DNA from 3 places in the Bacillus sp. FSL K6-6540 genome. Region 1 is predicted to be linked to each of the others. Evidence: riboswitches for the same ligand, from Rfam matches in the RefSeq annotation. Region 1 holds a riboswitch; each other region holds the start of a gene.
The links. Region 1 has a riboswitch for thiamine pyrophosphate ahead of MHH82_RS21760 (YkoF family thiamine/hydroxymethylpyrimidine-binding protein). Riboswitches for the same ligand answer to the same signal wherever they lie in the genome.
Positions count from the first base shown of each region.

Region 1 (7,081 bases):
TGGACATCATCATCATTGAACGGGACGGATATGACTTCAGCAGGAAGACGATCGAGGCGCATGGCTGGATCGCGGAAATATTCATATTGTCCTTATCCTCCTATCGCGAATATTTCGACGAGGGAGTGCTGGCGGCGAATCCGTCTTTGCAGCGGATGGTCGCCGAAGGTACGGTGCTGCGTTCGTTGCCTGAGGGAGAAGAGGTGCGGGCGGATGCCCGGAATGATTTGAATTACGGCCCCATGCCCTTGTCGTCGAGCGATATTGCCGAATACCGCTACATCCTGACCGAGTTTTTGCTGGACTTGACAAGTCCCCGCAGGGAAGGCGAAAAATGGTTTACTGTACACAAAATAGCGTCGACTCTATGCGAATTCGTGCTGAGGGCAAACCGGGAGTGGACAGGTGAAGGAAAGATGCTGTTCCGTTTGTTCAACCGCTATAGCCCAGCCTTGGGGGATCGACTGGAGGCAGCGCTTCTGGCGATTTATCGGGAGGACGATCCTGCGGACCTTATTACATTGACGGAGGAAGCGCTCAGCCCGTACGGAGGCAGGCTGCTGGTCGGTTATGAGGAATAAATAAGCCCTGCATAAAAAAAGAGGGGGGACATTAGCCGTGACGCTCGCCCGCCATAAGCAATAAGATAATAACGTGATTAACTCACGTCATTCTTTTAAATCCAGGAGGGATCTTCATGAGCGGAGCATACGGCGGCGCATGGGGCAATTCAGTAGGAACTATATTGGTTCTCTTTATCCTGCTCGTAATCATCTTGAGTGCTTGGGTTTAAACACCTTCAAAATTCTTGCCTGCAATTGATAAAGGCCCGGCGCGTGCCGGGCCTTTATCTGTTGGAAAGGACCTTAAGCTTTGGCTTTGGGGGATGGGCTGTGGGCCGAAACCACCGCGGTCATGACCAGATGGCTGCTGTCGGATTGAATCGCATGTTGGAACGCGTCTTCGAGTGATCCGAACACCCGGGACAACGCCCCGTCCAATCGGCTGGCGTAATGAACGCTTCCACCGAATGTGCCCGCTGCCTTCGCACGATCCACTTCTGCGTAAATGACATCCATGTAATTGGCGCTACCCATCGGGTAAAGCGCGAATTGGCAGGCCGTTTCGATATCGGCGTGTTCCCCGATATCGTGGTTTAAGCGGGTCGAATCCTCATTCATATACGCATCGGCATCCGTATCGCCTGGGCAGCCGATAGAATAAGTACCGTTAAACACAGTGTGCACGCCGCTAGCCGCGGCATGAGCGAATACTGCTCTCGTCACATCAAACACATGCTCCGCACGTCCGCGAATACAAGTGCTTACATCATCTGTTTGGATCCAGACCTTTTCCGAATCCACGGAACGAAGCGCTTCCGTGATCACTTCCACGAACCGATCCGTCATGGGAAATACCGAGAACCGGCAACCCACGATCCGGCTGGTTCCGCATACAAGCTCATTCATAAATTTTTTTCCTCCCCATTGTATAAGTCCACGCAAAAAAACCGCACCCCATGAAGAAGTGCAGTTATGCCTACGCAAAGAAATAAACATAAATGCTACACTTCCCCACGCTAGTATGATCTAGATCGGGTGATAAGGGTTAACGGCGGTCCGCCGTCTCTCAGCACATGGCACCCCTAGTACAGCCAAACATCAAATATGCAGTTGGTATCAAGCCGGCTCCAAGAACTTCTGAAGATCAGAAGGCGAAAGGCCTGCTTCCTGTGTTATTGTATCGCTTTGCCGGCAGGTTTTCAATGGCAGGGCACCATAAAAAAGCCGCCTATTCCAATCCTCAGGGCTTGGGTAGGCGGCTTAGGCCAGCTATGGCTTACTTGTATACCTTCACGCGATCTTCAAGCGGCGCAAATTCTTTTTCGCCCGGATCTGCAACCGGTTTGCCGAAAGGCATTTGAGCGATCAGCTTCCAGTTTTCCGGAATGTTCCATTCGGACTTCACTTTCTCGTCGATCAACGGGTTGTAATGCTGGAGGGATGCGCCCAGGCCTTCTGCCTCGAGGGACGTCCATACCACGAATTGCAGCATGCCGTTGGATTGGTTCGACCAAACCGGGAAATTGTCGGCATACAGCGCGAACTTTTGCTGCAGGTCGGCAACTACGTTATTGTCCTCGAAGAAGAGAACAGTGCCGTATCCAGCGCGGAATGCGCCCATTTTTTCAGCTGTGGATTTGAAAGCCTCTTCGTCTCCGACAACCTCTTTCAGGATGCCTTCGGTCAGGTTCCACAGTTTGTCATGCTGTTCGCCAAGCAGTACAACGACGCGTGCGCTTTGGGAGTTGAAAGAAGACGGAGTATATTTAACGGCTTCGTTAACAATCTCCTGGATGCGTTCGTCGGAAATGACCGGGTCTTTGCTGATGGCATAATGGGAACGGCGATGCTTAAGTGCTGCTGAAAAATCTTTAGACATTGAAAAAAACCTCCTGATGTAATCATGTTTGCATAAGCCTGATAACAAAGATGTCCTTTAATTCAAGCAAATATGCATGTTGAGTTGAATTGCTGTCGTTGAATTATCATTCCACATTAACTTACGTTTAGTTAGAAATAATAATTATGTTAGCATATTAATATAACTTAGAGGGATTGTCAACGCTTCGAAGGAAAGTTAATTTATATTTTTTATACCCGGTTACTGAGAATTAAATCAGCTTCTACATACGTATGTATTTCGGGAACCGCGAATCCAAGCGGCTCAGCCTCGGTGATATAAAGTTTATCTCTGCGAAACTCCATATTATGAACAAATCATGAACAAATGATACTTGGATGAACCAATTAAATGATTTTCATTCTCAATTATACTTGTCGACTGAGAATGAGAATGATATAATCCATATCAGAACGCAATTGATAATCAATCTCAATGAGAATGGTTGGGGAATTGCTGACTGCCGGAGTTTCGACAGACATACGCATAGAAGGAAGAGCCATGAAGATTAGATACTTATTCGCAGCCGTTGTGGTACTCTCCATAATCTCGTTATTTATTGGAGTTAAAGATATCTCGCCACTGGAACTGTTCTCGATGACAGAACAACAACAGCATATTATGCTTGTAAGCCGGATTCCACGGCTTGTCAGCCTCATCTTGGCGGGTGTCAGCATGAGTATCTGTGGATTGATCATGCAGCAGCTCAGCCGCAACAAGTTCGTATCGCCGACGACGGCGGGCACCATGGACTCCGCCAGATTGGGGATCTTGGTTGCCATGCTCGTCTTTACGACAAGCGGCCCGCTTATCAAAATGCTCGTGGCATTCGTATTCGCGCTGGCAGGAACCTTTATCTTCATGAAGATACTGGATCGGATCAAGTTCAAGGACGCGATCTTCATCCCGCTGGTAGGGCTTATGTTCGGTAATATCGTCAGCTCGGTCGCGACCTTCTTTGCCTACAAATATGATCTTATACAGAATATGTCGGCTTGGCTGCAGGGCGATTTCTCCATGATCATGAAGGGCCAATATGAAATGCTGTATCTCAGTATCCCGCTTGTGATTCTGGCTTACCTGTTTGCCAACAAGTTTACGGTAGCCGGAATGGGAGAGGAATTCGCAACCAACCTGGGACTTCATTATCGGCGAGTCGTGAACCTGGGATTGGTCATCGTTGCGCTGGTTACGGCTTCCGTTGTGCTGACCGTCGGCGTGATTCCGTTCCTTGGTCTGATCATACCTAATATTGTCAGTCTGTACTTAGGGGACCACTTGAAAAAAAGCCTTTCGCATACCGCGTTGCTGGGGGCCGGGTTCGTACTGTTCTGTGACATCCTTGGCCGGATCATCATTTATCCCTACGAAATTCCGATTAGTCTGACCGTGGGCGTACTCGGAAGCGGTATATTCATTTTCTTACTGATGAGGAGAAAGGCTTATGACTTATAAAGCCAAACTCGGCCTGTTGGCCGCGGCGGCAATCATCCTGGTGGCAGTCTTTCTGTTCATTGATCTTGGCGGCAATTGGGATTATGCCCTTCCAAGACGAATCAAGAAGGTGCTTGCCATTATTCTGACCGGCGGGGCGATCGCTCTGTCTACCACGGTGTTTCAAACGGTCACGAATAACCGGATACTGACGCCAAGCGTGATGGGATTGGATTCCTTGTATATCCTGATCCAGACGACCGTGATCTTTGTCTTCGGCTCCTTCACGCTGTATAACCTGGGCAGCAATGTTAACTTTTTGATCAATGTCGGCGCGATGATCCTGTTTGCCGGGATCCTATATAAGATTTTGTTTCAGAGGGAAGGAAACAATATTTACTTCCTGCTGCTGATCGGCATGATCTTTGGAACCCTGTTCTCCAGCATGTCTTCCTTTATGGAAGTGCTGATCGATCCGAACGAGTTCCAGTACGTGTCCGACAAGATGTTTGCCAGCTTCAACAATGTGAAGACCGAGCTTCTCATCCTGTCCGTCATTGTCGTTGCGCTGACCCTGCTGTATTTTGCCCGGTTTGCCAAGTACTTGAACGTGCTGTCGCTGGGTCGTGATCAGGCGATCAACCTTGGCGTAAACTATGATTACGTTGTGAAGAGGCTTCTGATCGTTGTCGCGGTTCTCATTTCGGTGGCCACCGCATTGGTAGGACCGATCACGTTCCTTGGACTGCTTGTGGTCAACGTCGCTTATGAATTCATGAAAACATACCGGCATTCACACTTAATCACGGCGTCCATTCTGATTAGCATTATCGCCTTGGTGGGCGGCCAACTGGTGGTAGAGCGGGTGTTTACGTTCTCTACTACGCTAAGCGTCATCATCAACTTCATCGGCGGCGTTTACTTCATATACCTGCTACTAAAGGAGAGTAAAGCATGATCCAGGTTACGAACGTATCGAAAGTCTATGGCGGCAAAAAAGTCGTTGATAACGTGTCGGTTACGATCCCAAAAGGTCAAATTACGTCCTTTATCGGCCCGAACGGTGCCGGTAAGAGTACTTTGCTGTCCATGATTAGCAGACTAACGGGCAAGGACAGCGGTCAAATTACGGTGGACGGCAAAGAGGTCAGCCAATGGAAAAGCGGGGACCTGGCGAAGAAGGTTTCGATCCTGAAGCAATCGAACCATATCAGCCTCCGCCTGACGGTGCGCGAGCTTGTATCCTTCGGGCGTTTTCCATACTCCCAAGGCCGATTGAACGCGGAAGACGAGAAGTTCGTGGATGAAGCCATCTCCTATATGGAGCTTGAGGATATGCAGCATAAATATCTTCATCAGCTCAGCGGCGGTCAGACCCAGCGTGCTTATATCGCGATGGTCATCGCCCAGAACACGGAGTATATCCTGCTGGATGAACCTCTGAACAATCTGGACATGAAACACTCCGTACAGATTATGAAGATTCTCCGTAAGCTTGTCGCCGACCTGAACAAAACGATCGTGATCGTGATTCATGACATCAACTTCGCTTCCTTCTATTCGGATTACATCGTGGCATTGAAGGACGGAGCGATTGAAAGCGAAGGGAAAACCGAGAACATCATTCAGAGCAATGTTCTTCGCGGCATCTACGACATGGACATCGAGATCAAAGAGATTAACGACAATCGGGTGTGCGTATACTACGGTTAATCGACAAGCGGGATTTGAAAATATGATATGGACTTCGGGAGAAGCTGATGAAGCGTGCGAGCTTCACTCCCTGCACAAGGACTAGGCCGCCTTGGTCAAAGGACGGCATGGTTTCCTCTGTCCAAAACGGATTACATATTCAACCATAAATTCAAATATATGTTGAATTATAAAGATTTTATAATATAAAAAAACGGGGTGTTAGGAATGAAAAAATGGTTGGCTTTATTTATGGTAGCAATGTTCACGCTTGTGCTCGCGGCTTGTGGGCAGGACGATAAAACTAGCGGTGCGGGTGGAGGCGACGCTGCGGGAGAAACGCCGCCTGCGTCCGAAGAAATCACGATTACCCATAAGCTGGGTGAAACGCCTGTCAAGAAAAATCCTTCCCGCGTCGTCGTATTCGATTTTGGTATTCTGGATTCCATGGATAAATTGGGCGTTGAGGTTTTGGGCGTTCCGCAAGCGAATATCCCGGCATACCTGTCCAAATTCGAAGACAAGAAATATGAGAATGTGGGCAGCCTGAAAGAGCCTGACTTTGAGAAAATCAACAGCATTGATCCGGATCTGATCATTATTTCCGGCAGACAGCAGGATGCATACGAGGAACTCAGCAAAATTGCCCCGACGATCTTCCTGGGCGTGGACACAAGCAAATACATGGAATCCTTTAAAGAGAACATGAATACGCTGGGTCAAATTTTCGGTAAAGAAGCCGAAGTTGAAAAAGAGCTTGCCACGATCGACGAAAACATCAAGGCATTGAATGAGAAAGCTACTGCAACCGGCAAGAAAGCCCTGATCATTCTGGCGAACGAAGGCAAAATCAGCGCCTACGGCCCAGGCTCCCGTTTCGGCATTCTCCATGACGTGTTCGGTTTCGGTGCCGTCGATCCTAACATTGAAGTCAGCACGCATGGTAAAGATATTTCGAATGAATACATCGTTGAGATGAACCCGGATTATCTCTTTGTTGTGGACCGCGGTGCAGCGGTAGCCACGGGTGAAGGAGAATCAGGCGCTAAAGCGGTTGTCGAGAACGAACTTGTAAACACAACCAATGCCGCGAAAGAGGGCAACATCGTGTATTTGAACCCTGACTTCTGGTATCTGTCCGGCGGCGGATTGACATCCGTATCCGAAATGATCACGGAAGTAGACGCAGCCGTTAAATAGGCGGGCGCTAAGCTATGAATATGGAAGCACTGGAGTTTCTTGACGAAGCTCCGGTGTTTTATTTTTTTGCATTAGGGTAAGTGGATATCGGATAATAGGCTGACAGACCCTAACGTTAAATAGATGTTGGTCAATCATGATATCAAATAATCGCAGCTTAGAAGAATCGATTAGGAGGTCATTCTTATGTTTCAAAATCAAATCTATATCGCCGGAAAATGGATTCAGACCGAGGAGCAGATGGATGTATATAACCCGGCGGACGGCACGGTTATCGGTACCGTATCCAAAG
Region 1 covers NZ_JBBOXH010000001.1:4,919,053-4,926,133, reverse strand. Annotated here, with positions in the region: gene MHH82_RS21770 (nucleotidyltransferase domain-containing protein) at 1-581, shown strand, start outside; gene MHH82_RS21765 (hypothetical protein) at 698-793, shown strand; gene MHH82_RS21760 (YkoF family thiamine/hydroxymethylpyrimidine-binding protein) at 867-1,469, opposite strand; TPP riboswitch at 1,555-1,657, opposite strand; gene MHH82_RS21755 (nitroreductase family protein) at 1,840-2,442, opposite strand; gene MHH82_RS21750 (ABC transporter permease) at 2,965-3,918, shown strand; gene MHH82_RS21745 (iron chelate uptake ABC transporter family permease subunit) at 3,908-4,855, shown strand; gene MHH82_RS21740 (iron ABC transporter ATP-binding protein) at 4,852-5,610, shown strand; gene MHH82_RS21735 (siderophore ABC transporter substrate-binding protein) at 5,818-6,789, shown strand; gene MHH82_RS21730 (NAD-dependent succinate-semialdehyde dehydrogenase) at 6,976-7,081, shown strand, end outside.

Region 2 (7,081 bases), 4.2 Mb from region 1:
CAGGATATAGATGCTGTCCGAGAGCAGCAGCGCTTCCTCGATATGATGGGTAATCATCAGCACCGAACGGCGCGTATCCTCCCAGATATCGAGCAGCCAGCGCTGCATATCGCTGCGTGTCAGCGCGTCGAGCGCGCTGAACGGTTCGTCCAGGCACATAACTTCCTGCGGACTCATCAGCGCGCGCAGAAAGGCGGCCCGCTGCTGCATCCCCCCTGAAAGGGTATGCGGATACGCCTTCTCGAAGCCGGCAAGTCCGGCCCGTTCCATCCAGCTGCAGGCATTTTCCCTGGCGGTGGTTTTCGAGGTGCCTCTCAGCTCCTCGGGAAGGAGCACGTTGTCCTCCACCGTACGCCAAGGGAAGAGGGCCGGCTGTTGAGGCATATAGGCGATGCGGCCTTTCTCTCCGGTCACGTCTTGACCGTCCATGAGTACGGAGCCTGCATCCGGAGCCGTTAACCCCCCGATGATATGGAAGAGCGTGCTCTTTCCGCTGCCTGAAGGACCGATCAAGGAGACGAATTCCCCGGGCTGCACCTGAAGCGAAAGGCCATCCAGCACGTGCACTTCGCTGCGCCGTTCGCGGAAGGTGATATGAAGGCTGCGAACCTCAAGGGCAGGCGCTGGCGGGACCGCGGTAGATGACTGGCGCTGCCAGTCATGATCCGGCAGGGATACTTGATGTGTCATGTCGCTAAACAGCCTCCTTTTATATAGGTTGGAAAATGTCTGTTCACCGTGGTTTTAACCTTTTCGATTCCAGCGGATCAGGCGCTTCTCCAGCAGGGTGATCAGCAGCACCATCAGCAGGCTGAGCAGGACGATGATCAGAATGGCAACAAACACCCGGTCCGTGCGGTAGCCGGATTTTTGCAGCATCATATAGTAGCCGATGCCCCGGTCCGAGCCGATCCATTCCCCGATCACGGCCCCCATGACCGAATAGGTGGCCGCGATGCGGATCCCTGAGAAGATGGAGGGGAGCGCATGCGGCAGCTCCAGCTTGGTGAAGATCTGCCATGAAGTGGCTCCCGCCATCTGCATGTAATTCATCATGGTGCGGTCGGTACGCGCCAGTCCGTCCAGGGCGGCAACGGCTACGGGGAAGAAGCAGACAAGGGTAATCACGATAACCTTGGGCAGCATGCCGAAGCCGAACCAAATCATGAGGAGCGGGGCGAGAGCGATCGTCGGCACGTTCTGGCTAAGAATAAGAAGCGGATAAAGGGCGGTTTTGAGAAAAGGCACCAGATGCAGGGCCAACGAGATGACAAGGCCGATCGCCGTACCGATCATAAATCCGACCAGGGTTAATTGCAGCGTGGCCAGCGTATGCTGAAAAAGGCCGGAGGCGCCGGTGGCGGCTTCATGCCCGATGGCCGTCGGCGCCGGCAAAATATACGGCTCTATATCGAATACCGATACCGCGGCCTGCCATACCGTCAAAAAGAAAAGGACCGCCGCAACGGGCGGCCAAACGGAGCTCCACCAGCCTTTTCTCATGGACGGTATTTCTCAGTCAGCTTATCCATGCTGATGCCGCCCGGATGGTGCGCGATTTTGACCTGGGATATGACGCTGGGACTTCCCGCTTTCACCAACGCCTCATGCATGCGCTCAACGATCTTCAACAGCTCGGAAAGCTCTCCTTCCAAGGTGGTTTCGAGCGCATGGACCTCGTATTTCACGCCCGACTCCTGTATGACCCGGATCGCTTCATCCACATAAGGAATGCTGTCGCCTCCATCTGGCGTTCTGGGTATCACTTGTATGCTCAAGAGGGTGTTTGCCATCTAAACTCATCCTTTCATGCAAGCTATATTGTAATGGAAGAGAGGCAGCCTGCCGGACAGGCCGTTTCTCTTCCTAATTAAATGCATCCTATGGTTTCTCCGGTAAAAATTCATTGGTGAAGGCGCTGTCCGCATCAAGCTCCTTCTCGAGCAGCTTGCGTTCAAACATCCAGTCTGCATACCCCGACCATACTTCGGCTTTCTGCTCGCCCCAGCGGGCAGCATCATCCTGATAGCGGGGACTCAGCCATTTCTGGCTGGCAAGAACCAGCTCGGCATCCAGTTCGGGAACGGCCTTCGTCAGCAGGGCAGCCGCATTCTCAGGATGTTGAATCGCATAGTCGTATCCTTTTGAGGTCGCCCGCATGAATGCTTTGACAAGCTCCGGGTCCTCCTGGATCAGCTTCTCGTTCGTTACGATCACCGGCGTGTAATAGTCAAGCTGCTCGGAGTAGTCCTTCACATAGATCATGTCAAGCGGCTCGTTCCGGAGCTCGGCTTCGATACCGGTCCAGGCATAGAAGATCCAGGCAAAATCAATATCGCGTTTGACGGCCGTAAAATAATCGGCATCGCCCATGTTAACCATATTTACTTTGCTGACATCGGCACCGTCGATCTCCATGATGGATTTCATGACGGCTTCCTCAACAGGCGAGCCCCAGCCGCCGTAGGATTTCCCTTCAAAATCGCCAGCCTTGACGATCCCCTTGTCCTTGGGGGCGGCAAAGCCGGATGTATTATGCTGAATAATCGCCGCAATGGAGACAAGCGGCAGGCCTTGGGTTCTGGCAAGCGTGACGCCTTCCTGGTAGCTGATGCCAAACGGCACCTTGCCGGATGCGACCAGCGTATCCGTTCCGCCCGCCCCCGGCTGGACGATCTGGACGTTAAGCCCTTCTTCCTCATAATACCCGAGCTCCTTGGCTGCATACAGTCCGGTGTGGTTTGTGTTGGCCGACCAATCGAGCATCAGCTGTACGTCGCGGAGCTTTTCGGCTGCCTGGCCGTCTGCGCCTTCGGTACCTGTATTTTCGTTCTGTCCGCCTGTACCGCATCCCGCCGCAACCATCAGCAGGGCGCAAGCGAGAAGCAGTGCGATCCATTTTCCCTTCTTCATCGTGTCTTCTCTCCTTTGAATTCTCTTTCTCTTTCTATGACCTCGTTAACTCCACAAAAAAAGCGCCCTGAATGATATCAGGACGCATGACGGCGTAAGTGTATACCACGGCAAATCATAGCTGCCGCAAACATGGACTTCCTACGCTGGCATTACCCAGATCAGGTGTAAGGGTCAGTATCATCGGATACACTCTCAGCCGGCCAAATTCCAGCTCCCCCGGGATTTATGAAGTTTCGGACGTTACATCCGTTATTATAGTCCTAACGCAAAGACCTGTCTAGTTCGGAAGGGATGCGAACGAGGCAGGTCTTCGTATTGGACATGGCTTGTGCGGTTGGAAGAATGAACCCCGTTAACCATTCACGGGATGAAGCATTTTGAAAGGAACCTGTTCGCCAGCGGTTAGCGCTGGAAGAACTCAATCCATTCTCCTTCGGGACCGTGGACGAAGAAATAGCGGTACCCGTTCGGAAGCGTTACGATTTCTTCGTCAAGATGAGGTACGGCCAGTCCCTGTACGCGCACATATTCCGCTTCGATGTTATCGGTGCTGACGGCGAAATGATGGACGGTGCCTTCTGCGGGAAGCGTGTCGCTGTAACCCTGGATAAGCTCGACTTCCGTTTCGTCGCTGCCGTTAAATCCGAGGAATGCCAGCTGGATGACGCCATTGGTATGGGTAAGGCGATCTTTCAGTTCAAGTCCGACGACGGTTGTGTAAAAAGCAATCGTGGCTTCAAGGTCCCGGACGACAATGCCGACATGATCCAATCGTTTCTGTGACAAGGCTAAACACCCTTTCCGATTCATATGAGATATGACTGAAATATTATCATATAATTCCTATACGTCAAGTGGGTCTTGAGGACGGAAAGCTTTTGGAGGGCGATGGTTTAATAGAGTAGAATCGATGGTCTTTCTTTCATTTCCTCATCTTTACTTTTAGGTGGGTAAAAAGTATCATGAGAACTATAACTATTAATTCAAAAGACCTAACAAACAAGCATTGAAGAAAGCTTGCCTTTTGGCCGAGGAGGAATGCTTATGAGTCCAACTCCAGCAGATCATCTGTGGATTCGACTCGCCATCATATATGCATTCATTCAGATAATGACCGTTCTGTGGATGCCTGATGCTTTATTGCTTCAGCGTGTTCTAGTCATTATGGCTTCCGCTGCCGCTTCCGTCTATTTACTACGGATCAGTCGGCATTACGAGCCGCATCTTCGAAGGTTTTGGCTTATCGCAAGTGCCGGGCTGATGGCGGATGCCTCGGCTCGAATCATCGATGCTTGTTATTTTTGGCTGGGGAAAGAGAGCGCTTCCCGGACAATATTGACTCAATTATTCTGGGGATTCGAAATCATCCTGTTTGCAGGTTCCCTCATTTATTTGTTCCGGCACGTTCAAGGTTCGTTTCGGGGAGTTCGGTTTATGCTGGATATCGTGATCGTTGGCATAACGGTCATGACGGTAGGCTGGGAATATTTCATCAAGCCCGAGCTTAACGGTTTGGCGAATGAAGCCTTGTGGGGAAAGCTGTGGGTGGACATGCTGTACCCGCTGTGCGCAACGGTGCTTATTTTCTTCACCCTGGTGTTGTATTTTAACACAGGGCAGCTAAGGAAACGGGCAGTCTTCCTGATATGCCTTGGCGGGAGCATGTACATTGCCGCCGATGTTCTGCATATGTATCTCGTCGATTATAAGGGTGTTGAAGTTCGTTCATACCTGTACCCACTGTATACGTTATCGGTATTCATCATTGGTTTGGCAGGAGGGCGGTCAGCTCCCGATGCCCGAAATCAATCGTTGGATGAGAGGGAGCCCCGTTCGTTCGGAAATCTGATCGTAAGATATCTGCTTCCTTACAGCGTGCTTGGCGGGATGTTTGCCCTTATGGTGCAGCGGTTCGGAGGATGGAACGGGCTTTTTACCGGCTTATCCCTCTGCGTCATCCTGATTCTGATCAGGCAGATCCTGATCCAGTTCGAGAATGACCGCTTGTTTGACCGGCTGCATCAAAGCTTGATGCAGAGCGAGACCTTGGCGCATCGCGACGATCTTACGGGACTCTATAACCGCCGCTACTTTAACGCGAGGCTGTCGAGCTCGCTGCAGGAGGCGGACCGTGCGGGTTCCCGCGTTGGGCTGCTGTATATGGATATGAACCGTTTTAAACGAGTGAATGACCGCTACGGCCATCGTGCCGGCGATTTGCTGATTCGTAAGGTCGCGACCCGTCTTCAAACCCTTGAATCCAAAGGCGTTCTGGTTTCCCGTTTAGGAGGGGACGAATTTACGGTAGTGATTCATCCGGCCGGCGAGGATCAGGAACTGATCTGGATGGCGGAAGAGATCTGGACGATGCTGAGCGAGCCGTATGAGCTGGAAGGGCATGAGGTCCGAACCACGCCGAGCATCGGCATCGCGGTCTATCCGGATCATGCCAGGAACGACCAAGAGCTGATCGGTCGCGCGGATGCAGCGATGTATGCGGCGAAAGAGCGAAACGCCCGCTGGCATTTCGATGTGGAACGAACGATGCTGCTGCAGCTGTTGGATCAAAAAGTCGAATAGATAAAAGATTCGGATATCGACAATCTGTTGTTAAGAGCAATATAAGTCGATTATTGTAGAATTTAGCGCAATCATTGCACGAATCTTGCGCATTTCTCGCAAAATAGGTCATAACTTCGATATAAAATCCATAAAATGCAAAGAAATCATATTCAAAATGCCGATAAGAAGCATAGTGAGAGCTAGCTTGCCAAGGAGGACGAACATGATTTGCGACAATTGCAGCACCTTTGAACCGATTGAGGACCAGGGGACCATTCATATGAAGCCTGCAAGTGGTGAGCTTATTCAATTGCTGGCAGTGAACGGCTACGCGGTACAAGAGAACAATGAGGGTTGTGCTGTGAACTACAAGGTACGAGCGGACCTGATCTCCATCATCGAGTGTCTGCAACCCCTTCCGCTGAAGATTCGTCAAGAGCTGTCCTTCTGTGTTACCCGTGGAGGAGCTCCGCAAATCCGGCATTCGTGGATCCCTATGCAGAAGTTCGAACTGCAGATGGAGCATTATGATATGGTGAATGTCATTTTACATAAGCAGTTTACGAGCTACATGCAGCCTATCGTGGATCCATCCGAGCAGATCGTGGCCTATGAATTTCTCCTTCGACCGGTAGAGTGGGGACCCCGTTTCCAGCCGTACGAGCTGTTTGAGACAGCCCGAAAAACCGGACTGCATTCATTTCTGGACCAGGCGGCACGAACCAGTGCGATTGAGACCAGTGCCGAGTGGCTTCCGATCGGCGTGAAGCGGTTCGTGAATTTCCTGCCGTCCTCGATATACGATGCGCAGATGTGTCTGAGCCACACCTTCAATACGATCGACAGGCTCCATCTGGATCCGAGGGATTTCGTATTCGAGGTGGTGGAAACCGAGAGAATCGACGATGTGAAGCATTTGCAATCGATATTCGAGGTATATCGAAGCCACGGCATCTCGGTAGCCATGGATGACGTCGGCGCAGGTTATTCCACATTGGAGCAGATGATTAAGCTTAAGCCGGATTATGTGAAGATCGACCGGAGTCTTATCGACCATTGCGATCGAAATCCCGCCCAGCAGAAGCAGCTCGAAATGATCACGAACATGGCTCATGATTTTGGGGCCATGGTGCTTGCAGAAGGCATCGAGAGACGGGAGGAGTTTCATTTTTGCCGAGATATCGGGATCGAGCTTTCGCAGGGGTATTTGTTTGGGAAGCCAGCCGAGCGCCCTCCGCGTGATCCTCATACTCAACTGATCTATTCATAACATACATAATCGGCATTTCCCCCGCACGGAGGCGCAAAGCGATGGCATTTATCTGATCCCGGCTTATGGCTGAAACCGAACCTGCAGATGATGCCTGACATGGACGAAGACGGGTTCTTCAAGAATGAGCCATGATGTAGAGGAGCCCGTTTTCTGTAAAAACAAGAGCCCTGGAAGATTTTCCAGGGCTCTTGTTTTTGTATGGGCCGGCGCATTGAAGCTCCAGTGCCTTTTATCTTGCAGCCGTTACCTCTCCAAATCCGCTGATGGCGTATTCCTTGCCGTTCACGTTCAGGACAGCGGGCGTATCCGTTTCGTTTACGATGAGGGTTT
Region 2 covers NZ_JBBOXH010000001.1:710,935-718,015, forward strand. Annotated here, with positions in the region: gene MHH82_RS03060 (ABC transporter ATP-binding protein) at 1-690, opposite strand, end outside; gene MHH82_RS03065 (ABC transporter permease) at 745-1,503, opposite strand; gene MHH82_RS03070 (MTH1187 family thiamine-binding protein) at 1,500-1,793, opposite strand; gene MHH82_RS03075 (ABC transporter substrate-binding protein) at 1,882-2,913, opposite strand; TPP riboswitch at 3,035-3,144, opposite strand; gene MHH82_RS03080 (VOC family protein) at 3,319-3,702, opposite strand; gene MHH82_RS03085 (GGDEF domain-containing protein) at 3,961-5,496, shown strand; gene MHH82_RS03090 (EAL domain-containing protein) at 5,702-6,748, shown strand; gene MHH82_RS03095 (glycoside hydrolase family 65 protein) at 6,981-7,081, opposite strand, start outside.
Region 2: another riboswitch for thiamine pyrophosphate. It lies ahead of MHH82_RS03075 (ABC transporter substrate-binding protein); the one in region 1 lies ahead of MHH82_RS21760 (YkoF family thiamine/hydroxymethylpyrimidine-binding protein).

Region 3 (7,081 bases), 1.2 Mb from region 1:
GCTGATGATTCATCTGCTGCGCTCGGATCTGGATGCGCCGGTGGTCAAAAAAGCAAGCAATCAGCTGTCCGAGGCGATCCATGAAATCGCGAATTACGTCCGCCAGCACCCGGGGGTTCCCCATCGGGTCGAGGATTTGGCGGCCAGAGCGGGGTTGTCTCCCCGCTACTTCTCGATCAAGTTCAAGGAGCTGATCGGCACGCCGGTGCAATCCTATATCATTCAGATGCGGATCGAGCGGGCGCAGCATCTGCTGCTGCATCAAGGGATGAACGTAACGGAAGTGGCCGACGCGCTGGGTTATCGGGATATTTTCTTCTTCAGCCGACAATTTAAGCAGTATACGGGCAAGAGCCCATCCGAAATTCGGTGATTCCCCGCCCTTCCATAACTTACCTGCTTGGTGGAAGGGGCCTATGGGTTTCATAGCAAGCGATTTAGGGTAAAAACGACGTACAGTTTCATTTTAAGATATCAGAAAGTATAAATTCGAAGCATGAGCCTTCCTGATATCGCAAGAAAAACTTCCGCTAAATGCGGTCTGTCTTCTATGCGAGTACGTCGATAGACGTTTTTCTTATGAAGGGGGGAGAGGGGAATGAGCCCAAGAAGACGGGTGCGTGGACGTTTCTTCAGTCGTGGCGGCTGCGGTATTTTCAGAAATCGCTTGCGTCGCATGAAGACAACGAATCCGAATCATCAGGACGTTTGGTTTTAAAGGACCTTGGCCTACATACGGGTGACGTTGAATCCCGTTATCATATACGCATTTCGCTGGAAACACGCAAAAGGGAGCTGACAAGCTCCCTTTTTTTCGATATGTTTTGGAGTCCCCGCAAAGTATTTGGAATAAGCATCGAAGCATAGGCTCCGCTTTGTGGGGCTATTTAGTGGGTGCCTATACGGACAGGGAGTTTGTCTGATTACGTTGTAAAGGGATGCAGCTGCGATAGACTCTGTTGACATTGCAAACATTTGTTATATTGGGAATATACATAAAACGCTTAAGAGCAGAGCTCGAAAAAGTAAGAGATTAGGCATTTTGGATAAAGGAAGGATGTTGGCATGTGAGAGGAATAACGGCATCGGCGGTGATCCGGTGGTAACGGCGGGAGCAGGGAAGGTTGCGCTGGTCACGGGCGCGTCGAGCGGGTTCGGACTGCTGATCAGTCTGGAGCTGGCAAAAGCAGGTTATGACGTGGCCGCGGGTCTTCGCAGACCTGAGGCGGCGGCAGAGCTGTTGGCTCAGGCTGAACAAGCAGATGTTACCGGGCGTATTCACATCTTCCGACTGGATATATGTGCCGAGGAGCAGGTCAAGGCTGCTGCTTCGGCGCTGGAGCAGAAGTTCGGCCGCTTGGACGTGCTGGTGAACAACGCCGGCGAGGCGGTGGGCGGCATGGTGGAGGAAGTGCCGCTGGGGGGCTGGCGAAAGCAGATGGAGACGAATTTCTTCGGGACCGTATCGGTGACGCAGCATATGCTCCCGCTGCTGCGCAAGACCGGACGGTCCAAAATCATTCTCATGAGCAGCATTAGCGGCAGGGTCGGCTTTCCGGGTTATGGTCCCTATGCGGCGTCCAAATTTGCGTTGGAGGGGTTCGGCGAGAGCCTGTCCATGGAGTTGATGCCCTTTGGCATCGATGTCGTGCTGGTCCAGCCCGGTGCCTACGGCACGCCGATCTGGAATAAGAGTTTTGGGGAGCTGGCGGTCAAGGAAGGATCACCCTACAGCGGTCTGCTGAAGGGCGTGCTGGACTATTCCGAGCGGACGGCCAGGGAAAGCGGAGATCCGCAGGAGGTAGCCCGTCTTGTGGCAAGCATATCGTCCATGACCAAACCGAGGTTCCGCTATACGCTGCCCCGAGGCACGCGGCTGACCGCGCGGATCAAGGGACTGCTGCCGGATCGGCTGTTTCAGCGGATCATTTACCGGCTGCTGAGCAGGCGGTAATCCTTCATCCGTCGAATGTTTCATGGACTTAGCTTAAAGCGCATGCTTGGAAGCTGAAAGGAATTACCCTTTTCGGGCTGTGGAAGGGTGCAGCAAACCGAGCAGTTCTCCCATCTTCACCTTGGAGCCCGGTTCCAAGTCACCGCGGGGTGTAAACGTGCCGTTCTCCGTCAAGAGCACGACGGTAGAGCCGAATTCAAAGTACGCAAGTTCGTCGCCAATGTCGTATTTCTTCACGCTCTCGTCGGCATAACGGATGCTGCTTACGTTCATGGCTCCGACCTTCACGACCGCAACTTCGCCGAATTCATGGGCAATATAGGTAATGAGGCGCTCGTTGCGGCTGAGCACGTTCCGGATATGGGTCATCGCAAAATCGTTCACGGGGTATACCCGGCCCTTCAAATGCTCGCTTTCCGCTTGAATGCCGGTTACCGGGGAATGTATGCGATGATAGTCGGTGGGGCTTAAATACAATACGAATGCATAACCGTTGATATAATTCTCCATTCTCGGTGACTTGGCGAGCAGCTCGCTCAGGGTATAATCCTGTCCCTTGACGCTGAGGATGGTGCCGGCGTTGACGGCGCACATCGCCGAAATCGTGGCATCGACGGGGCTTACCATGGCATCGGCGGTGTCGTCTATGGCGCGGAGGCCTATTTTTAACCGGCGGGAAAAGAATTCGTTCAGCGAACGGTATTCGTGGATCTCCTTCTCCGCTTCATGCGCCGGGATTTGGTAGATTCGTATAAATGCAGGTATTAGATGACGGCTCAGCCGGCTGTGGGAACAATGCCCCATGATGCGGGACAGCCACTTGCGGGAGGACAGCTCGGTCATCAGACGCAGCAATTGTTTAGCCATGTCATTCTCCTTTGTGCATAGGTGTCGGCAATAAAACGTTGGTGGAAAAGCCAATCACTCTGATATTGACATAGAATGAGCCGGAAATCAATAAATAGCCATTTTTGAAAAAAGGTTCTTGCTAATTGGGGAACGAATGTGTATTTTAAGATTAACATGAAACCGAATAGGGAATACGGGGGCTTGAGTGAATCAGGCTGAGATTGCAGCTGCTATCCGCTGTTGACCGTTAATCTGAACTGGGTAATGCCAGCGTAGAGAATATCCGACCCTGCCTACATAGGGCCTATTTTTCCGTCTGCGCGTTTTTCCAGACGGTTTTTTGTTGTGTTTATACAAAAATAGCGGTGGAGAGGGGAATGTGTTGTTATGGGAACGTCAGTGCAAGAGAAATTGGGGGTACAGCCTAGAAAAGGGCTGCGTTTAAGCGATATTTTGGTGACGGTGCTGGTATCGCTGGTGCTTGGCGTCATTTATCACTTCTGGGGATCGGTTTACAATCTGCTGAAACCGCTGTTCTTCGAAGCGGATGAACTGTTATACGGCATGTGGTTCGCAGCGGCCACGCTCGCTTACCTGCTGATCCGCAAGCCGGGAGTGGCCATCATCGCGGAGGTGGCGGCGGCCCACGTGGAAGTGCTGTTCGGGAGCGGCTGGGGACTGACGCTGCTGCTGTACGGTCTCATTCAAGGGCTGGGCGCGGAATTGGTATTCGCGGCGTTCCGTTACCGGAGCACCTCGGCGTGGACGGTGGCGATTGCCGGGGCCGGCGCGGCGGTCGGCTCGATGGTGATGGACTTCTATTACAGTTATACCGATGATCTGCAGACCTGGATGTTCCTCGCCAAGTATGGCATGCGGATTCTCAGCGGCGCCGTCATTGCCGGCTTGCTCATGCTGCTGCTGGCCAAAGCGTTGGACCGTACGGGCGTCACATCCCTGCTGCGCCCTGCGTCCAAGAAGGATTATGAAGCACTGGATGATCCGCGCCATGTCTAAAACCGCCGCCCGCTTGGTTTCGTCTTCAACCGCCGAGGTGGTTACGGAGCAGGCCGTGCATGTGGAGGGATTGCGCCTGAAGTATCCGGGCGAGGAGCGTTTGATGTTTAAGGACTTGTCCTTCTCGGCTGCCCGCGGGGAAAAGGTGCTGCTGCTCGGTCCGAGCGGCTGCGGCAAATCCACGCTGCTTCAGGTGCTTAGCGGGATGATTCCCCGCGCCACGGAGGTGCCGATGAAATGCGAAGCCCAGCTGGTGCCTCGCTCTTGGGGGTATGTATTTCAAGATCCGGATACCCAGTTCTGCATGCCGTACGTGGATGAAGAGCTGGCCTTCGTGCTGGAGAACCTCAGCGTTCCCCGCGACGAGATGAAGGAGCGAATGCAAGCCGTCCTGCATGAGGTTGGGCTTGACCTTCAGGAGCTGCATATGCCGATCGGTCATCTGTCGCAGGGGATGAAGCAGAGGCTTGCGCTGGCTTCGGCCCTTCTGCTGGAGCCGGAGGTGCTGTTCCTCGATGAGCCGTCCGCCCTGCTCGACCCGGAAGGCAGGGAGCAAATCTGGTCAGCGGTGAAGGCCGTATCGGAAGGGCGTACGCTGATTATCGTGGAGCACCGGATTGAAGAAATGGCCCAATACGTGGACCGCGTGGTGCTGTTCACCCCGGATGGCGCCATTCTGGGCGATGGTCCGCCGGCAGCGATATTCGCCGAGTATGCGCGCGAGCTTCAGGCGTATGGCATCTGGTATCCCGGCGTATGGGAGGATTATGCGGAGTCTCGGGCAGGACGGAAGCTGTTTGCTCCGGTAGACGCGCCAGGCGATGAGCTGGGAAGTCTCATACCTGAGGCAGACTCATCGTATGCCCACCTTGGGGAGCCTGTCATTCGGTTAGATGATTTCCGGGGACTGCGATGGGAGAAACCGGTCGTCTCTCTTCCTTCGGCTGAGGTATACCCCGGAGATTTCATTGCGGTGATCGGGCCGAACGGCGCAGGCAAAAGCTCGCTGCTGCTCAGTTTGATGGGGCTCCTGCGTGCCGAAGGGACCTATGTGCTCTGCGGGGAGGAGGTCATCCAGGGCAAGCGCAGGAAAGTGCGGAAGAAGAGAGAGCGGCAGCTTCGCCCAATCGGATTCGTGTTTCAGAATCCGGAGCTTCAGTTTCTGACGGAACGTATCGGCGATGAGGTGATGTACTCGCTGCTGGTGGACCATATGCCGCCGGATGAAGCGAAGGCACGGACCGACCGCTGCCTGGAACGCTTTGGGCTGGACGGCATGGATAACAGGCACCCGTACCAGCTGTCGACAGGCCAGAAGCGCCGGCTGAGCGTTGCCACGGCCATGGCAAGGCAGCCGGCCGTCCTGCTCCTGGATGAACCGACCTTCGGACAGGATGCGCGGAACACGTTCGCGATTCTGGAGATGTGCGAACGGCTGCGCCGCGCCGGAACCGCCATTCTCATGGTGACCCATGAAATGGAGATCGCGCAGCGGGCGGCCACGCACATCTGGGAGATTCGGGAGGGGCGGTTGACGTCAAGTTTGCCTTCCCCGCGCTGGTGTAGCGGGACGGAATCCGGAGGGGAGACGGGCAAAGCGAATCACGCCGATGCGTCGCGGGATACGCTGGCTGCATCCGGTCATCTCCATACGGGGGTGAACGCATGAATATATGGAATCCTGTGCGGATCACTTGGCTGCACCGGGCGAATCCGGTGGTGAAGCTGGGACTGATCTGTGCGCTGTTTTTTATGACGGTGCTGACCCATGATCTTGATTTTGTCATGTATCAGGCCTTTATCTTTATGATTTGCCTCGTGGTGCTCAGCGGGGTGAAGCCGTGGAAGATGCTGTTGTTCTTCATTCCGTTCCTGCTTGCCTTTATATCGTCCGCCTCTTCCATGATGCTGTTCGGTAAGGGGGAGACGATCTGGTGGGAATGGGGATTGTTCCGGGTATCGGAAGAAAGCTTCTATCGGGGGCTGCATCTGGGCTTTAAGGGGATTGCCTTTGCATCGGAGGGGCTGCTGCTCGTCACGACAACGTCCTCGGTGGATTTGTTCTACAGCCTGATGCAGAAGCTGAGGCTTGCGCCGAAGTATGCGTACAGCTTCATGGCCTCGATCCGGCTGCTGCCCATGGTCTGGGAGGAATATGTGATCCGCCGCCAGGCTTTGAAGGTACGGGGAGTCCGCCCGATTCGGGGAGTTCGCGGCATGGTGAACCGCGCAGGCATGTATGTGGTGCCGCTGCTGGCGCAAAGCATCCGCCGGGCACACCGGGTGGCTGCTGCGATGGAGGCGAAGCAATTTGACGGGGACCGGGCGAAGGCCCGAACGTATTATTACCCGTCACGATATTCCCGCTACGATCTTCTGGTCGTCGGTTTACTGGCAGCCGCCGCCTGCTGCGCCTATATTGCGGCCGGATATTTTCCTTGGTTCGGCATTGGCGACGTGCGGTTTGATTAAACGGTTGTTCTCTGGATAAAGAGCCTGCTTACGGCTTGTAAGCAGGCTCTTTTTTTATAGAAAACTCTGGATTTTATACTGATTGAGGCGTTATAATACTAATGGTACCGATGAAGTATTTTCAGTACCAAAAGGAGGGTTTGGTCACTTGCGCGAGCGAATATTGAATGAAACGATCCGTTTGATTCAGCGGCAGGGGTTTACGTTTACGGTCAGTGATCTGGCCCGCGGCCTTGCGATTAGCAAACGGACGATATATGAGCATTTTTCATCCAAGGAAGAAATCGTTGAGCATATCATTGACGGGATGATTCGTCACATCCAGCAGCGCGAACGCGAAATTGCGGCGGACGAGACACTTACCGTTCTGGAGAAAATCCATCAGATCCTGATCTGCCTGCCTCAGGAGATGGAGAAGATGGATTTGGGGATGCTGCCGGATCTGAAGCGGTCGCATTATCCGCAGTGGGAGAAGCTGGACACCTTTTTCCGAGAAGAATGGGGCATTGTCACCGAGCTGATGGAGCAGGGCATGGCCGAGGGCAGCATCAAACGGATTCATATGCCGCTGTTCATCGACCTGTACCTTGGGTCGCTCCATCAGATTTACGATTCGAGGGCGACGGTGAAGCATCAACTGCCGCTGGGGGAGCTGCTGCAGTCCGTCATGGATATTTTATTGTTCGGCATTGCCGCTGAGAAACGGAAGGGGTCTTGAGATTATGCATTGGGTCTATCTAAGTTTGGCTATTCTGTTCGAGGTGGCGGGCACGCTGAACATGAAGCTGT
Region 3 covers NZ_JBBOXH010000001.1:6,149,446-6,156,526, reverse strand. Annotated here, with positions in the region: gene MHH82_RS27615 (helix-turn-helix domain-containing protein) at 1-373, shown strand, start outside; gene MHH82_RS27610 (SDR family oxidoreductase) at 1,058-1,954, shown strand; gene asd (archaetidylserine decarboxylase) at 2,018-2,821, opposite strand; TPP riboswitch at 2,987-3,099, shown strand; gene MHH82_RS27600 (ECF transporter S component) at 3,191-3,820, shown strand; gene MHH82_RS27595 (ABC transporter ATP-binding protein) at 3,813-5,489, shown strand; gene MHH82_RS27590 (energy-coupling factor transporter transmembrane component T family protein) at 5,486-6,292, shown strand; gene MHH82_RS27585 (TetR/AcrR family transcriptional regulator) at 6,441-7,010, shown strand; gene MHH82_RS27580 (DMT family transporter) at 7,015-7,081, shown strand, end outside.
Region 3: another riboswitch for thiamine pyrophosphate. It lies ahead of MHH82_RS27600 (ECF transporter S component); the one in region 1 lies ahead of MHH82_RS21760 (YkoF family thiamine/hydroxymethylpyrimidine-binding protein).